One region of the Actinoplanes sp. NPDC051859 genome, then DNA from elsewhere that is predicted to be linked to it. Evidence: riboswitches for the same ligand, from Rfam matches in the RefSeq annotation. Region 1 holds a riboswitch; the other holds the start of a gene.

What was found. Region 1 has a riboswitch for cobalamin ahead of ACIA1L_RS17385 (ABC transporter substrate-binding protein). Riboswitches for the same ligand answer to the same signal wherever they lie in the genome.
Region 2: another riboswitch for cobalamin. It lies ahead of ACIA1L_RS25420 (ABC transporter substrate-binding protein); the one in region 1 lies ahead of ACIA1L_RS17385 (ABC transporter substrate-binding protein).

The regions. Positions count from the first base shown of each region.
Region 1 covers NZ_JBITBX010000006.1:142,372-149,282, forward strand. Annotated here, with positions in the region: gene ACIA1L_RS17375 (GtrA family protein) at 1-182, shown strand, start outside; gene ACIA1L_RS17380 (YfhO family protein) at 183-2,726, opposite strand; cobalamin riboswitch at 3,018-3,160, shown strand; gene ACIA1L_RS17385 (ABC transporter substrate-binding protein) at 3,227-4,147, shown strand; gene ACIA1L_RS17390 (FecCD family ABC transporter permease) at 4,151-5,212, shown strand; gene ACIA1L_RS17395 (ABC transporter ATP-binding protein) at 5,209-5,973, shown strand; gene ACIA1L_RS17400 (VOC family protein) at 5,963-6,724, opposite strand; gene ACIA1L_RS17405 (HelD family protein) at 6,856-6,911, opposite strand, start outside.
Region 2 covers NZ_JBITBX010000011.1:10,770-17,680, forward strand. Annotated here, with positions in the region: gene ACIA1L_RS25395 (hypothetical protein) at 1-520, opposite strand, end outside; gene ACIA1L_RS25400 (TasA family protein) at 523-1,089, opposite strand; gene ACIA1L_RS25405 ((2Fe-2S) ferredoxin domain-containing protein) at 1,248-1,946, opposite strand; gene ACIA1L_RS25410 (ABC transporter ATP-binding protein) at 1,943-2,701, opposite strand; gene ACIA1L_RS25415 (FecCD family ABC transporter permease) at 2,701-3,657, opposite strand; gene ACIA1L_RS25420 (ABC transporter substrate-binding protein) at 3,702-4,685, opposite strand; cobalamin riboswitch at 4,716-4,889, opposite strand; gene ACIA1L_RS25425 (alpha/beta hydrolase) at 4,933-6,090, opposite strand; gene ACIA1L_RS25430 (phosphatidylglycerol lysyltransferase domain-containing protein) at 6,087-6,911, opposite strand, start outside.

The DNA.
Region 1 (6,911 bases):
TCGTGCTGGTCGAGTGGTTCGGAGTCAACGAGCGGATCGCTCCGCTGGCCGCCGCCATGGCCGCGATCCCGGTGACCTTCCTGCTGTCCCGGCGCATCCTGACGCACCGGGATGCCGCCGAGGTGCCGCACCAGCGGGACCACTCCGACGGTCTCGTCCCGGGTCCCGACCCCGTACGCTGATCAGGCCCCGACGCTGACGCTCTGCTCGTCCGCTGCGGTGTCGTGCCCGGGCCGCCGTTGCCCCGGCATCTCGGGGCCGGCAGCAGCGGTTGTCCACCGCCGCCCGAACCGGTTCAGCAACAGGGCCGCCAGCAGCAATGCGAGCGCCGCCCCACTGACGATCAGGCCCATGCGCAAGCCCGGCGGCTGGTAGGAACAGTCCAGCCGGGAGGCTCCGCGGGTCAGCGGCACGCTCATGAATCCGTGGAAGGACGTCGGCGTGACGGCACTGCCGCCGTCAACCGAGCAGCTCCAGCCCTCGACGGCGGTGACCGCCAACACGGCCGTCCCGGTGCTGCCGGCAGGCAGGTCCGCGCTGATCGTGTGCCCGCCCGCCGCGACCCGGGTCGCACCGGTCGCGCGCAGCCGAGCCACGGCAGCCGTCAATTTGCCGCGATCGAGACAACCCAGTACGCCGGCCGGCACCTCCTGGGCCGTGCGCCAGGAACTCATCTCGAGTCGCACCACTCCCGAGGCGGGCACGATGCCGAGCGACTGCAGGGGATTGCTGTTCATCGACTGGGTGCCGTCGAATTTGGCATCGCCCTTCGGCCCCTTGACCCAACCGGCGAACCATCTCGCGTAGAAGAACGCCTCGCTGCCGGGCGCGCAGCGGGCCGACAGCACCGTACGGCGCTCTCCCTTGTTGACGACCGGGATCTGCCAGCCGCCCGGGGTCCGCACGGAGACCGGCCCGTCGGTGTGCCGCAATTCGGGTATGTCGTACACGGAGGCGCCCAGCAGCGCCTGTTGTCGGGCGAAAACGGAATCTCCGACCGCGTCGCTCGCCGTGCCGGCGGGACGCACCGTGACCAGGGGCGCGGCGGGGTCGCCGGGCATCAGGGTGTAGCCCTGCGGTCCCGATGAGCGTTCGAGATAGCCGCCCACACCCATGAGCGCGCGGGTGACTGGATCCTCCGGGCTGTGGATGTGCCGTCCGTTCATGGTCCAGCTGATGCCGAGTCCTTGGAGCGCCTCGGCGGTCACCGCGGGCAGGTAACTGCTGTAGTAGCGGGAGCCCTCAGCGCGAAGCAGCGCGGGATCGTTGTTGGCGAACCGGTGCGGCCCGGTCTCGGTCCGCTGCTGCGGCCACTGGCGTGACTTCTGCACGTCGGCGAACGCCGCGCGGGTCGACGCCTCGGTCATGCTCGGCAACGGGTTGAAGAACGGGATGTCGGCGCGGATCGCATCCGGCACGTACGCGGAATAGGCCGTGCCGAGAAAGACGCCGACTGTGCAGAGCACTGCCGCTGTGGCCCGGGACCAGGCGGTCAGCCGTGGCCGGTCCGCCCGCCGCCAGTGCAGCAGGAGCAGCGCGATTATCAGCACCGGGCCACCCACCAGCACGGTGAGCCAGGTGCCTTCCCGGACCGAGCCCTGGTTCTGGCAGAGCAGCAGGATGGCCCCGGTGAGGCCGCCGCCGGCGAGTACAGCGACGGGGCCCGGCCGCCGGGCGAGGGACAGCCAGGCGATCATGACGAGCAGGCCGGAGACGGCGAAAGCGGCTCGGAAGGGACTGCCGTTGGGCAGGGCGAACCCGTGCCATAGCAGGACGCCGGGCTCGAAGAGCTGGGACACGGTGACCAGCACCAGAAGAGCCAGCCAGGCCGTTCGCTCCTGCCACGTGACCTTGCGGTGGAACGGGAAGGCCGCGACCAGGAGCAGGCCCAGGATGCCGATGAAGAAGTTCGGCATGCTCTGGTCGGCACGGCCGCCTGGGAGGAGCTGAGCGAGCACCGCGAGAGCATCGGGTGTGCCCCGGAAGGACGCCGGTGGCGGCGGCTGGGAACCCTTGCTGGCCAGCATGCCGACGGTGAGCACGGGCGCGGTGAGCAGCACCCCGGTCACGGTCATGAGTCCCGCGCGGAACAGGATGCGGAGCCGGTCCGTCAGCGGGTCGTCGGCGAGGATCAGCCGCACCAGCAGCACCGCCACGGCGGCGATCGTTGCCATGGCCGCGGTGTAGAAGTTGCCGGCCCAGGCGAGTGCCACTAGGAGGCTCCCCACCACCCAGTTGCGTCCCTTCAGGCACCGGTCCATCGCGAGGAGGATGAGCGGCAGGCCGACAATGCCCCACATCCACATGGGGTCGTAGGTGCCGTCGTTGACCACCCAGGCGGACAGTCCATAGCCGACGCTGAGCAGCGCCCGGCCCCACGGCGAACCGGGCTGCAAGCGGCCGAGGAAGACAGTCATGAGCGCGGTGCCGAGGCCGATGCTGAACAGCGTCACCAGAAAGACCGGTAGGTCGATCATGTCCCGGGGGAAGATCCCGACCAGCCAGGAGAACGGGTTGCCGAGGTAGGTGAAGAACTCGCCGAGGAACGGCACGCCGTAGCCGCTGCTCCAACTGAACAGCAGGTCCCCGCTGGCCTCGCCGTGCTCCAGATCCCAGAGAACGGCGTGGAAGGGGATGAACTGGTTGGCCAGATCGTTCACGGCCCGCGACTCGGAACCGAACGGGTACGTGTTGCGGGCGTACAGCGCGACGCAGTAGGCGGCCATGGCCAGGACCGCACCGAAGGCGGCCGCGCATCCTTCGGACTTTCGCACAGACCAGCCGCGGCCTGCGCGTGCGACGTCCATGGATTCGGTGCGCGACAAAGCCACTCCCCCGCGTGGTGCTGTCCAGCTTCTAGGTGCGCCGCGACCCTACTTCATACCCGCCACCGCCTCGCGGCCCAAAGCTGCCGCTGTTTGCCGGCTCACGTCGGAGGTTGCCGGGCGGTCATGCCGCGCCATTTCGGGCGCGCCGGAAGATCGCGGCAGGGTGCTCCGAAACGGGCGGGAGGCGGCGTCTGCTGAACGGGCTGCGGGGGCGTGGGATAGCGTCAACCTGACCGCGTAGCAGCGAAGTCGGTGTGATTCCGGCGCTGTCCCGCAACTGTGAAGTCCTCTTCCCGGGCGAAGCCAGGTCGCCTGCGCGTCGGTCGCGATTCCGCGCTCTCGTTGGAAGAGCGCCTCGCCTGCCGAGCCCGGCCGGCGATGCCCGGCAGGAGGTTTGGATGAGACGGCTTTTGACGGCTGCTATCGCGGCTACCGCTCTGATGCTCGGCGGCTGCGGTGGCAGCGGCACCGAGACGGGTGCGGACACCAAGCCCACGGCGAGTGCGGGTGCCGCGGCTGGCACCTTCCCCGCGACAGCGGGTGGGGTGACGCTGGACAAGCGGCCTGAGAAGATCGTTTCGCTGGCGCCGACCGCGACCGAGATGCTGTTCGCGATCGATGCGGGCAAGCAGGTCGCGGCCGTCGATGACCAGTCCAACTACCCGGCGGACGCCCCGAAGTCGGACTTGTCCGGCTTCAAGCCGAACGCCGAAGCGATCGCGGCTAAGAACCCGGATCTGGTGGTGCTCTCCGACGACCTGAACAAGATCGTGGAGCAGCTGACCAAGCTGAAGATCCCGGTGCTGGTGACGCCCGCGGCGAAGACGCTGGACGACTCGTACCGGCAGATCACTGAGCTGGGCACGCTGACCGGGCACCCGGCCGAGGCGACGGCGCTGGTCGAGCAGATGAAGACGCAGATCGACAAGATCGTCAAGAGCGTGCCGGCGCGCACCGCGGAGCTGACCTACTACTACGAGTTGGACCCGACGTTCTTCACCGTGACGTCGAAAACTTTCGTGGGCTCGGTCTTCACCATGTTCGGCCTGAAGAACGTCGCCGACGGCGCCAAGACCGACTACCCGCAGCTCTCCCAGGAAGCGTTGATCGCCGCCGACCCGGACATGGTGTTCCTGGCGGACAGCAAGTGCTGCGCGCAGTCGCCGGACACCGTGGCCAAGCGCAAGGGCTGGGCCGGGATCGCCGCGGTGAAGAACAAGCAGGTCGTGGCCCTGGACGACGACATCGCCTCGCGCTGGGGGCCGCGCGTCGTGGACCTCGTGCAGTCCGTAGCGGACGCGGTCGCCAAGGCTCCGTAACCAATGCCGGCAACCTCCCGCGTGCCGGTCCGGCCCGCCGGCCTGCGGGCCGGCTGGCTGGTCGGGGGCATCGTCGCCGTGGCGGTCGCCCTGGTCGTGGGGGTCGCGATCGGGCCGGTCGTGCTGCCGCCTGCCGCAGTCGCGGCCGAGCTGCTCAACCTGATTCCCGGGGTACGCCTGGACAGTGGTCTCACCGAGCGCGAAGTCGCGATCATCACCGAGCTACGCCTGCCGCGGGTCGTCCTCGGGCTCCTGGTCGGCGCGCTGCTGGCGCTGGCCGGTGCCGCCTACCAGGGGGTCTTCCGCAATCCGTTGGCCGACCCGCACCTGCTCGGCGTCGCGGCCGGCGCCGGGCTGGGGGTCACCGCGGTCATCGCCTTCCGCGGCGGCACCGGTGACGTCACCGCCAACCTGCCGATGGGTGTGCCACTGGCGGCCTTCATTGGTGCGGTGGCGGCGGTGGCGCTGACCTGGCTGCTGGGGGCTTCCGGCGGGCGCGCGCGTACCCCATCGAGTTTGATTTTGTCCGGGGTGGCCGTTTCCGCGTTCCTGGCGGCCGGTCAGACGTTCCTCATGCAGCGGCACACCGAGTCGCTGCGCGAGGTGTACGCGTGGCTGCTCGGCCGGCTCGCCACCGCCGGCTGGCACGATGTGCTGGTCGTGCTGCCGTACGCCGTCGTGACGGGGGTGATCGTGCTCATCCACCGCCGCGAGCTGGACGTCCTGACGGTCGGCGACGAGGAAGCCACCAGCCTGGGGCTGCATCCACAGCGCAGCCGCTATCTGCTGGTGATCGCCGCGTCGCTGGGCACAGCGGCGGCCGTGTCCGTCTCCGGGCTGATCGGTTTTGTCGGCATCATCGTGCCGCACACGCTGCGGCTGCTCGCCGGGCCGAGCTACCGGTCGATCCTGCCGCTGGCGCTGCTCTATGGCGGAGCGTTTCTGGCGCTGACCGATCTGGTGGCGCGGACCGTGGCAGCCCCGGCCGAAATCCCCATCGGTGTGGTGACCGCGTTCTTCGGAGCGCCGTTCTTCGCCATCGTCCTGCGCCGGACCCAGACATGATCGCGGTGCGGGACCTGCGGATCCGGCTCGGCGGTGCGCTGATCGTCGACGGTGTGGACCTCGACGTCGCTGACGGCGAATGGGTCACCGTCATCGGCCCGAACGGCGCCGGCAAGTCGACAGTGCTGCGGGCAGTCGGCGGCCTCGTCGGTTATGACGGCTCGATCCTGCTCGACGGCACCGCCCTGGACCAGCTGTCCCGCCGCGAACGGGCGCGGGCCCTCGCCACGGTGGCCCAGTCGCCGATCGTGCCGTCGGGCATGCTGGTCTTCGACTATGTGCTGTTGGGCCGCAGCCCGCACATCCCGCCGTTGGGCCGCGAGTCGGCGTCCGATCTGGCCCAGGTCTACGAGGTGCTGGCCGCGCTCGACCTGGAACCGTTCGCCGGCCGCCGGCTGGACACGCTCTCCGGCGGCGAACGGCAACGCGTCTTCCTGGCGCGCGCCCTGGCCCAGGAGGCGCGCATCCTGCTGCTGGACGAGCCGACCAGTGCGCTGGACATCGGGCACCAGCAGGAGGTGCTCGAACTGGTCGACCGGCTACGCGCGGAACGTGGCCTGACCGTGTTGGCTACCATGCACGACCTGACCTCGGCCGGTGAATACGCCGACCGGATGGTCCTGTTGGCCGGCGGCAAGGTCGTCGCCAAAGGCACCGCCCGTGAAGTGCTGACCGCGGAGTTGCTAGCCCAGCACTACCTGGCCCGGGTACGCGTCATCGACGGCGAGCATGGCCCCCTCGTCGTGCCGGTCAGGAACTAGCGCTCTGCAGGAGGGCGAAGGCGCCGCCCTGCGGGTCCTCGAGCAGCGCGCAGCGGCCGATCGGCAGGCTCGCCGGCGCTCGGAGCACGCGGCCACCCAGCGAACCGGCGTACCCGGCGGCCTCGGCGCAGTCGATCACCGAGAAATAGACCATCCAGTGTGGTGGCAGGTCCGCCGGCCAGGACCCGTCCAGCACCCGCATCCCCGCCACGATCTCCCCGCCCAACTCCCAAGCCAGGTACGGCCGGCCACCCACCGAGATCTCCCGACCCAGCCACCCGAACACCGCCCCGTAGAACGCCGCGGCCCGCTCCGCGTCCCGGGTTGCCAACTCGTTCCAGGTCAACGCGCCAGGCACGTCGAACACCTCGGCCCCGCGCATGCTCCCCGGCTGCCACACACTGAACGGCGCGCCGCCCGGGTCGAGGAACGCGGCCATCCGGCCCTGGTACATCACGTCGAACGGCGCGACCAACACCTTGCCGCCGGCGGCCTCCACCCGGTCCGCCACGGCGTCGGCGTCGTCCGTCGCCACGTACGTGCTCCACGCGGTCGGCTGCCCCTTGCCGAACAACGGCCCCGCTCCCGCCGCGGCGTGGCCGTCCAGGCGGAAGGTGGTGTAGCCGCCGTACTCGTCGCCGGAAACGTCGGCCTCCCAGCCGAACAGTTCGGTGTAGAAGCGGGTCGCGTCCGGCAGATCAGCGGTAGCCAGGTCGATCCAGGTCGGCACCCCAGGACTGGGCTGGATCATGACTGCTCCTCGCATTCGCGGCAGACGACCGACCCATCGTTGCACCGCGATACGCCGCGGGCGGGCGGTCAGTCGGAAGTTCAACCGAACCGCCGACGACCCACCCGCCTGTCGGATTGATCCACCTTCGTCTATTCGGTGCGCAGCGGTTCAGGCAGCGGCGCCGCGTGAATGACCGACAGCCGGG
Region 2 (6,911 bases), on a different contig from region 1:
CCTTGTTGACGGTCAGGGTGACGGTTGCGGTCGCCAGGAACCCGCTGACCAGCACCTTGAGGTACACCTTGCCGCCGGCGGGAATCGGCGCGGTCTGGAACTGCAACGTTGGTGTCGGCGACAACCAGGTCGGCACCAGCAGCATGACCTCGCCGGTGGGGCACATTCCCAGCACCCACGCCACGGTGCAGGACACCACCGCCACCGCTGAACCCAGCGGCAACCCGCCGCCGCCCGGGACGCTGGACTGGATCGGTCCGGAGAAGCTCGCCGGGGTGGTGCCGGTGTTGGTGAAGACCGGGTAGGTCGTGTCGACAAAGTTGATCACGGTGTACCCGATGGCGAAGCTGCCCGGAGTCGGCCCGGCGAACTGGTAGGACGGCAGGGCCATCTTCAGTGTTCCGGAGTCCGCCCGCTTCGAGCTGGTCCACGACACCGCGGCCTCCGCCGGTGCGCCGGCGACGAGGAGCAGCCCGGCGACCATGGCTACCAGCCAGGCCGCCGGACGACGCTTTCCCATCACTAACCCGCCGTGCGGTTCCGGCCGCCGGTCACCGGCGTGCTGCCGCCGATGGTCACCGAGATCGTGCCGGTCTTGCCCTGGAAGGTCGCCTGGTCGGCGCTCGGGTTCAGCAGGAACTTGTAGCGCAGGTGCGCGGAGCCCGCGGCGGCGACCTGGCCGAGCGCGACCCCGGCCGAACCGGCCACGTCACGGGCGGTTGCCACCGGGAGCAGCGTGCCGCTGCAACTGCCGTCGTTGGCCCACGAGACGGAGCACGAGTCGACCGCGAACTGCAGACCGCCCGCGGCGGCGAGCGCGCCCCCGCCGGACAGGGTGGCGGTGAAGTCCTGGGCGAGGTCGCCGCTGTTCACCAGGTTCGCGTACCGGTAGAGGTAGTCGCCGGGCAGCAGGTCGTTGACGCCGCTGCTGAAGACGGTGCCGTTGGTGTCGTTGTGCACCAGGCTGACGGTGGCGGCCTTGGTGGTGCCGGTCGTCGACTGAGCCGTTGCGACCCACGACGCGAAAACACCGCTACTGGTCATAGCGACGCCCAGAGCGGCTACGCCACCGAGGACCAGCCACTGCATGGACCGGGAACCTTTTCCGGCTGCTGTAGCGCTCGTGCCCATTTCTATACTCCCCCGCTCAATGTTGCTGACAGTGAGACAGTTCGGCTGGCACAAACCGGCCCTGAGCTGGGAAACCTCGAATTGGCTGGTAGCAACCTGTAAGCACCTTGGCTGCTTCACTGCCGCGACGGCCGCGCCGCGATCTCCGGCTCGCCCCGGACAAGATGGTGCTCGGTGATCCGTACGGCGGAGTCCGCGTCCACCCGTTCGTACCAGGTGTCTTCGGGGTGCACGACGACCAACGGGCCGAGATTGCAGGGCGCCAGACAGCCGGTCGCGGTGACGAGCACGTCGTCGTCGCCCAGACCAAGCTCGGCGAGCCGGCCGCTCAGGGCAGCGGCCACCTCGTTCGCGCCGTACGCCGTACAGCGTGGCCCGCGGCAGATGAGGACGTGCCGCCGGTGCGTGGTGAGCTGCGACCAGGCTGGGCTGCGGAACGGCCCGGGATTGCCACCGAGCGGCACGGAGGGACCGGCGGCCGCCTCGACCACCGCGCGGATCAGTGCGGGCTGGGTGGACAGTGGGGCGGAAAGGGCTATGCGGGGCCGCCGATCGCGGGTGGTGCACCAGTGCGCGACCGCTCGCCGGATCCAGGTGTCGAGGTAGCGGTCCGGCGGCAGGTGAGCACCGACGAGGAGCACGTCGTCGTCCGGCGGGACCTCGTCCAGGGCAGCGTGCAGGGACGGTTCGGCGCCGTCCAGAAAGCAGGCCCGGACTGGCAGCTCCAGCTCCGCAGCCGCGGCGGCGGCCAGCCGGTGCACCGCTTCGTGCCCGCCGTGGTGGGTCACCGACCGGGCGATCAGCAAAACGATCATGTCGGCGGCCGGTACGTGATGGTCGTGCGGCCGTGGTGCACGGTGACCTCGGCATCGACCTCGTAAACCTCGGCGAGCAGCGCGGGAGTCAGGACGGACTGCGGCGGACCGGTGGCGACGACCCGGCCGTGGTGCAGGACGACCACCGTGTCGCAGAACATCGCCGCCAGGTTCAGGTCGTGCAGGGCGGCCAGGGCGGTGACAGCGCTGCGGCGTACCAGATGCAGCAGTTGCAGTTGGTGGCCGATGTCGAGGTGGTTGGTGGGTTCGTCGAGCAACAGCAGTTCCGGCTCCTGGGCGAGTGCCCGGGCAAGCTGCACGCGCTGGCGTTCCCCGCCGGACAGGGTCTGCCAGCGACGATCCGCCCACCCGGCCAGGTCCACCCGGGCGAGGGCCTCGACCGCGACCGCCCGGTCGGTGTCACCATCGGCCCAGCGCGAGCTTCGGTGCGGCGTACGCCCCAGCAGCACCACGTCCAGCGCTGTCAGGTCCAGCTCGGTCTCGGCGTGCTGAGCCAGCAGCGCCGTCCGTCGGGCGATGGCGAGCCAGGACAGCGTGGCAAGGTCGGACTCGCCCAGCGACACGCGGCCGTGCTCCGGCCGGATCAGGCCGGCCGCCACCCGCAGCAGCGTCGTCTTGCCGGAACCGTTCGGGCCGAGGAGCCCGACCAGCGCACCGGGCGGCACAGCGCAGGTGACCTCGTCGAGGATGTGGACGGCGGGCACCGACCAGGACACGTCGTTGATCTCGAGCATCAGCGCACCTCTCGGCGGCGGAGCAGCCAGACGAAAGCGGGCACGCCCAGCAGAGCGGTGAGGACCCCGGCGGGTAGCTCTCGCGGCTCGAATGCTGTCCGGGCGGCCGCGTCCACCCAGATCATGAAGATCGCGCCGGCCAACACCACGACGGGCAGCAGCCGCCGATGATCGGGACCGGTGAAGAGGCGGGCGGCATGCGGCAGGATCAGCCCCACGAAGCCGATCGCGCCGCTGATCGCGACCAGGACGGCGGTCACCAGGGCGGTGGTGATCAGCAGCACCCGCCGGACCCGCCGGACATCGATGCCGAGGGTGGCGGCGGATTCCTCCCCGAAGGCGAACGCGTTGAGCGCCCGCGCTTGCGCGCCGATCACGAGCAGCGCGGCGCCGAGCACCGGTGCCGCCCAGGCCAGCGCGGTCCAGTCGACCCGGGCCAGCGACCCGGAGAGCCAGAAGGTGATCGACTGGGTGGCGTGCGGATCCGCCACCCAGATGATCACGAACGTGGTGAGCGCCGCGCACAGTTGGGCGACGGCCACCCCGGCGAGCACCACCCGGGTCGGCCGCAGCGCCGCCCGCCCGCCGGCCACGATGATCACCAGCCCGAACGCTGCCAGCGCGCCGATCAGCGCGCCGCCGCTGAGCGCGGCAACCCCACCACCGACGCCCAGGACGACGACCGCGACCGCGCCGAGGGACGCTCCGGACGAGACCCCCAGCAGGTACGGGTCAGCGAGCGGATTGCGGGTCACGGTCTGCAGCACCGCACCCGCCGCGGCCAGCCCGGCCCCGACGACGGCGGCGCCGAGCACCCGCGGCAGCCGCAACTCCCACACGATGTGGTCGCGCATCAGCGGCACGTCGGCAGTGGTCAGCCCGAGGTGGCCGGCGATCACCTCGCCGACCGTACGCAGGGAAAGGTCGGCCGGTCCGACCGTGACCGCCGCACCCACCGAGAGGACCAGGGCGACCGCGAGAACGCCGACCTTGACCGGAGTCAGCTGCCGGCCTTCGCGAGCCCCGCGGTCAGCGCCTCGACGGCGAGCACGTTGCGCACGCCGGCCGACGTGGCGGAGAACGGGACGACGATGAACCGCTGATTCTTGACCGCGGGCAGGTCCTTCAGCGTGGCGTGCTTCGCCAGGAACGCCTTCTTGGCGGCGGCGGGGTCCCAACTTGCGTCGATCAACACGATCGCGTCCGGGTTCCGCTCCACGACGGCTTCCCAGCTCGAGTCAGCCCAGGAGCCGGTGAGCTCGGCGAACACATTGGTGACGCCGGCCTCGGCCATGATCATGCCGGGGCTTCCGCAGCACGCGCCGACGCTCGGAGCGTCGGTGCCGGCGTCCCACCACAACACCTTCGCGTCCCGGCCGCTCGCCTTGGCCTTGACGATCCGGGCCTGCTGCTCGGCGATCAGTTGCTCGGCCCGGTCCGGCACCCCGAACACGGCGGCGATCTCGCGGATCTCGGTGAAGACGTCGGTCAGGGCCAGCTTTGCCAGGCGGGTCTCCTTCGGGCAGCCCGCCGCCGAGACGTACGAGCTCACGCCCAGTTTCTGCCACTCGGCCCGGTCACCGACACCCTCGGTGCCGAATGCGCTGGCGAACGACGCGTAGACGAAGTCCGGCTCGGTGTCGAGCAGCTTCTCCTTGGCCGGGTACTCCTTGGCGAGCACCGGCACCTTCGCGTAGGCGGCGGCGTACTCGGGCAGGATGGCGTCGTCGAGGTAGGCCGTGCCGATCATCCGGTCCTGCAGGCCGAGCGCGAGCATGATCTCGGTCGCCGGCTGGTTCATGGTCACCGCCCGCGTCGGCGGTTTGGCGATGGTGACGGGCGTACCGCAGTTGGCGAGCGTGACCGGCCCGCCCGCGGACGCCCCCGGCGCGGCCTTCGGCGCATCGGTGGCGCCGCACCCGGCGAGCAGGACGAACAGGACGGACAGCGGCGCGGTTACGCGCCAGGACAGGGAGGACCGCACAGCGGGACCACCTTCCAGCACCTCGTGGACGGGTCGAAACGGTGCCGTGGCCGGTCTCCTGGCTGACGGGTGGTGCGCCGATGGCCGGCCTTCCCAGGCTTGCGCCCAGTGACCTTGTGGTGGCCTCCGGCATCCCGATCACAGTGGCGAGGGCCGCGCCGGCATCACACCGGCTTCCCGAACACCACGGCGCGCCCACCCTAGCGGCTGGGCACCTGCCCATCCGCGCCGGGCCGCTCTGATCTGGTCAGCTGGTCCGGGTGTCCGGTTGCTGGCCGCGGTCGGGGTGCGCGGCGAGCCAGCCGTTGAGCCACTGGAACAGCGCCGGGAGCGTTTCGTTCCAGGTGGCGAAGTTGTGGCCGCCCGGGCGGCTGTCGTAGACGGTGGCGACGTCCGGCGTACGGATCAGCGGCCGGTAGGCGTGCAGGTCTGCCAGCGCCTCCTTGTCGCCGAGCCCGGCGGACAGGAACAGATGCATGGGCCGGGGCCGGCGCTCGTTGATGGTCAGCCGGGGGTCGTTGGCCCGGCGCAGGTTCAGGTCGCCCTGGTAGAGGTCGCCGGTGGAGCGGTCGATGATGGGCCGGAAGTAGCCGGAGAGGCTGGCTGCCGCGGAAAACTTGTCGGGATGCCGCAGGGCCAGGTTGAAGGCGCAGAAGCCGCCGGTCGAATAGCCCGCGACGGCCCAGTTCTCGGGACCGCTGGCCGCCCGGAAATGTCGGGTGAGGATCTCCGGCACATCGGAGGTGAGGAAGGTGTCGGCGCGGACCCCGGTGGCCGAGTCCACGCACTCGCTGTCCTTGCCGCGGACCGGGTCCTGCTCGGGCAGGACGGCGATCATCGGTGGCAGAGCCCGAGCGTTGATCGCCTTGTCCAGGGCTGCGCCGACGCCCATCGTCTTGAGCCAGCTGTCCACCGTGCCCGGATAGCCGGCCAGGAACATCACCACGGGATAGTCCCGCCGCGCGGCCTCGGGAGCGGTGTAGCCAGCCGGCAGGTAGATCTGTGCGGGCAGGTGATAGCCCGTCCGGGCGCCGGTCAACATCGCCGGGATCACCGTGCCCTTGTCGGCGCCGCCCGGGTGCTCGGCGATCCACCGGGCGATGGCGTCGTGACCCGTGTTGTCGGAAGTCAGCCGCGGGGCGTTGTGCGGGATCGTGGCGGCGTACCCGTCGGGTGCGCTCTGTCCCAACAGCTCGCCCAGGGTGACGTAGAAGTTGGCCTGCTTGTTCACTACGGCGCCGATGCTGAGCAGCAGCAACAGCTGGACGAGGATGAGGCCGGCGGCCCGGTGCGCGGTGCGGAACCGGCCGCGGTCCCAGAACTTCGCGGTCGCCACGGCGGCAAGGACCGTCAGGGCGCCGAGCAGGGCGATCAGCCAGCCGCTGGTGATGACGATGCTGTTCAACGGGGCACACTCGTTTCTGCGGCGGCGGGCTCGGGCAGGACGGTCGGGACGATCGCCGCGGCAGATCGTGCCGGGGCCGGTCGGCGTTGTCCCGGCGGAGTGACGAATCCCTCGGCGATGGCCGCGGCCAGGGCGACACGCGGCAGGTCTCGGCCGCGCGGGTAGCAGAGGAACCGAGGCGTCCAGTCCGGCTGATACTTGGCGTTGGCCCGGTAGAGCTGCTCGAGCTGCCACCAGCGGGAGGCGGCCATCAGCAGACCGCGCCAGCCGCGCAGCAGCGGTCCAGCCCCGAGCTGCTCACCCCGGGCGAAGGTGGCCCGGAACATTGCGAAGTTCAGCGAGACACGCTTGACGCCCAGCGCCTCGGCTCGGGCCATCAGCTCCACGACCAGGAACTCGAAGATGCCGTTCGGCGTGTTCGGGTCCTTGCGCATGAGGTCGAGCGACAGTCCGTCGGTGCCCCACGGCACGAAACCCAGCACCGCGGCGGGCCGGCCCTCGGCGTCACGCACCTCGGCCACCAGGTATTCGAGGTCGGTCGGGTCGGCGAATCGGCCCAGTGCCATGGAGAAACCGCGTTCCACCGGTCCGTCGCGCCACAGCTCGGCCTGCGCGGCCAGTTCGTCCATCGTGCTGGGTGCCGCGTCGCCGACCCGGTGGATTCGCACCTCGTAACCGGCCCGTTGCACCCGGTGCACGGCCTGTCGGACGCCGCGCATGGGTCGGCCCTCCACGCTGAACTCGCCGGTGTGCAGGATGGCCTCGTCGCCGATCTCCAGCACCCGCAGGCCAGCCCGGTCGTACGCCCGCGCCGCGGCCTG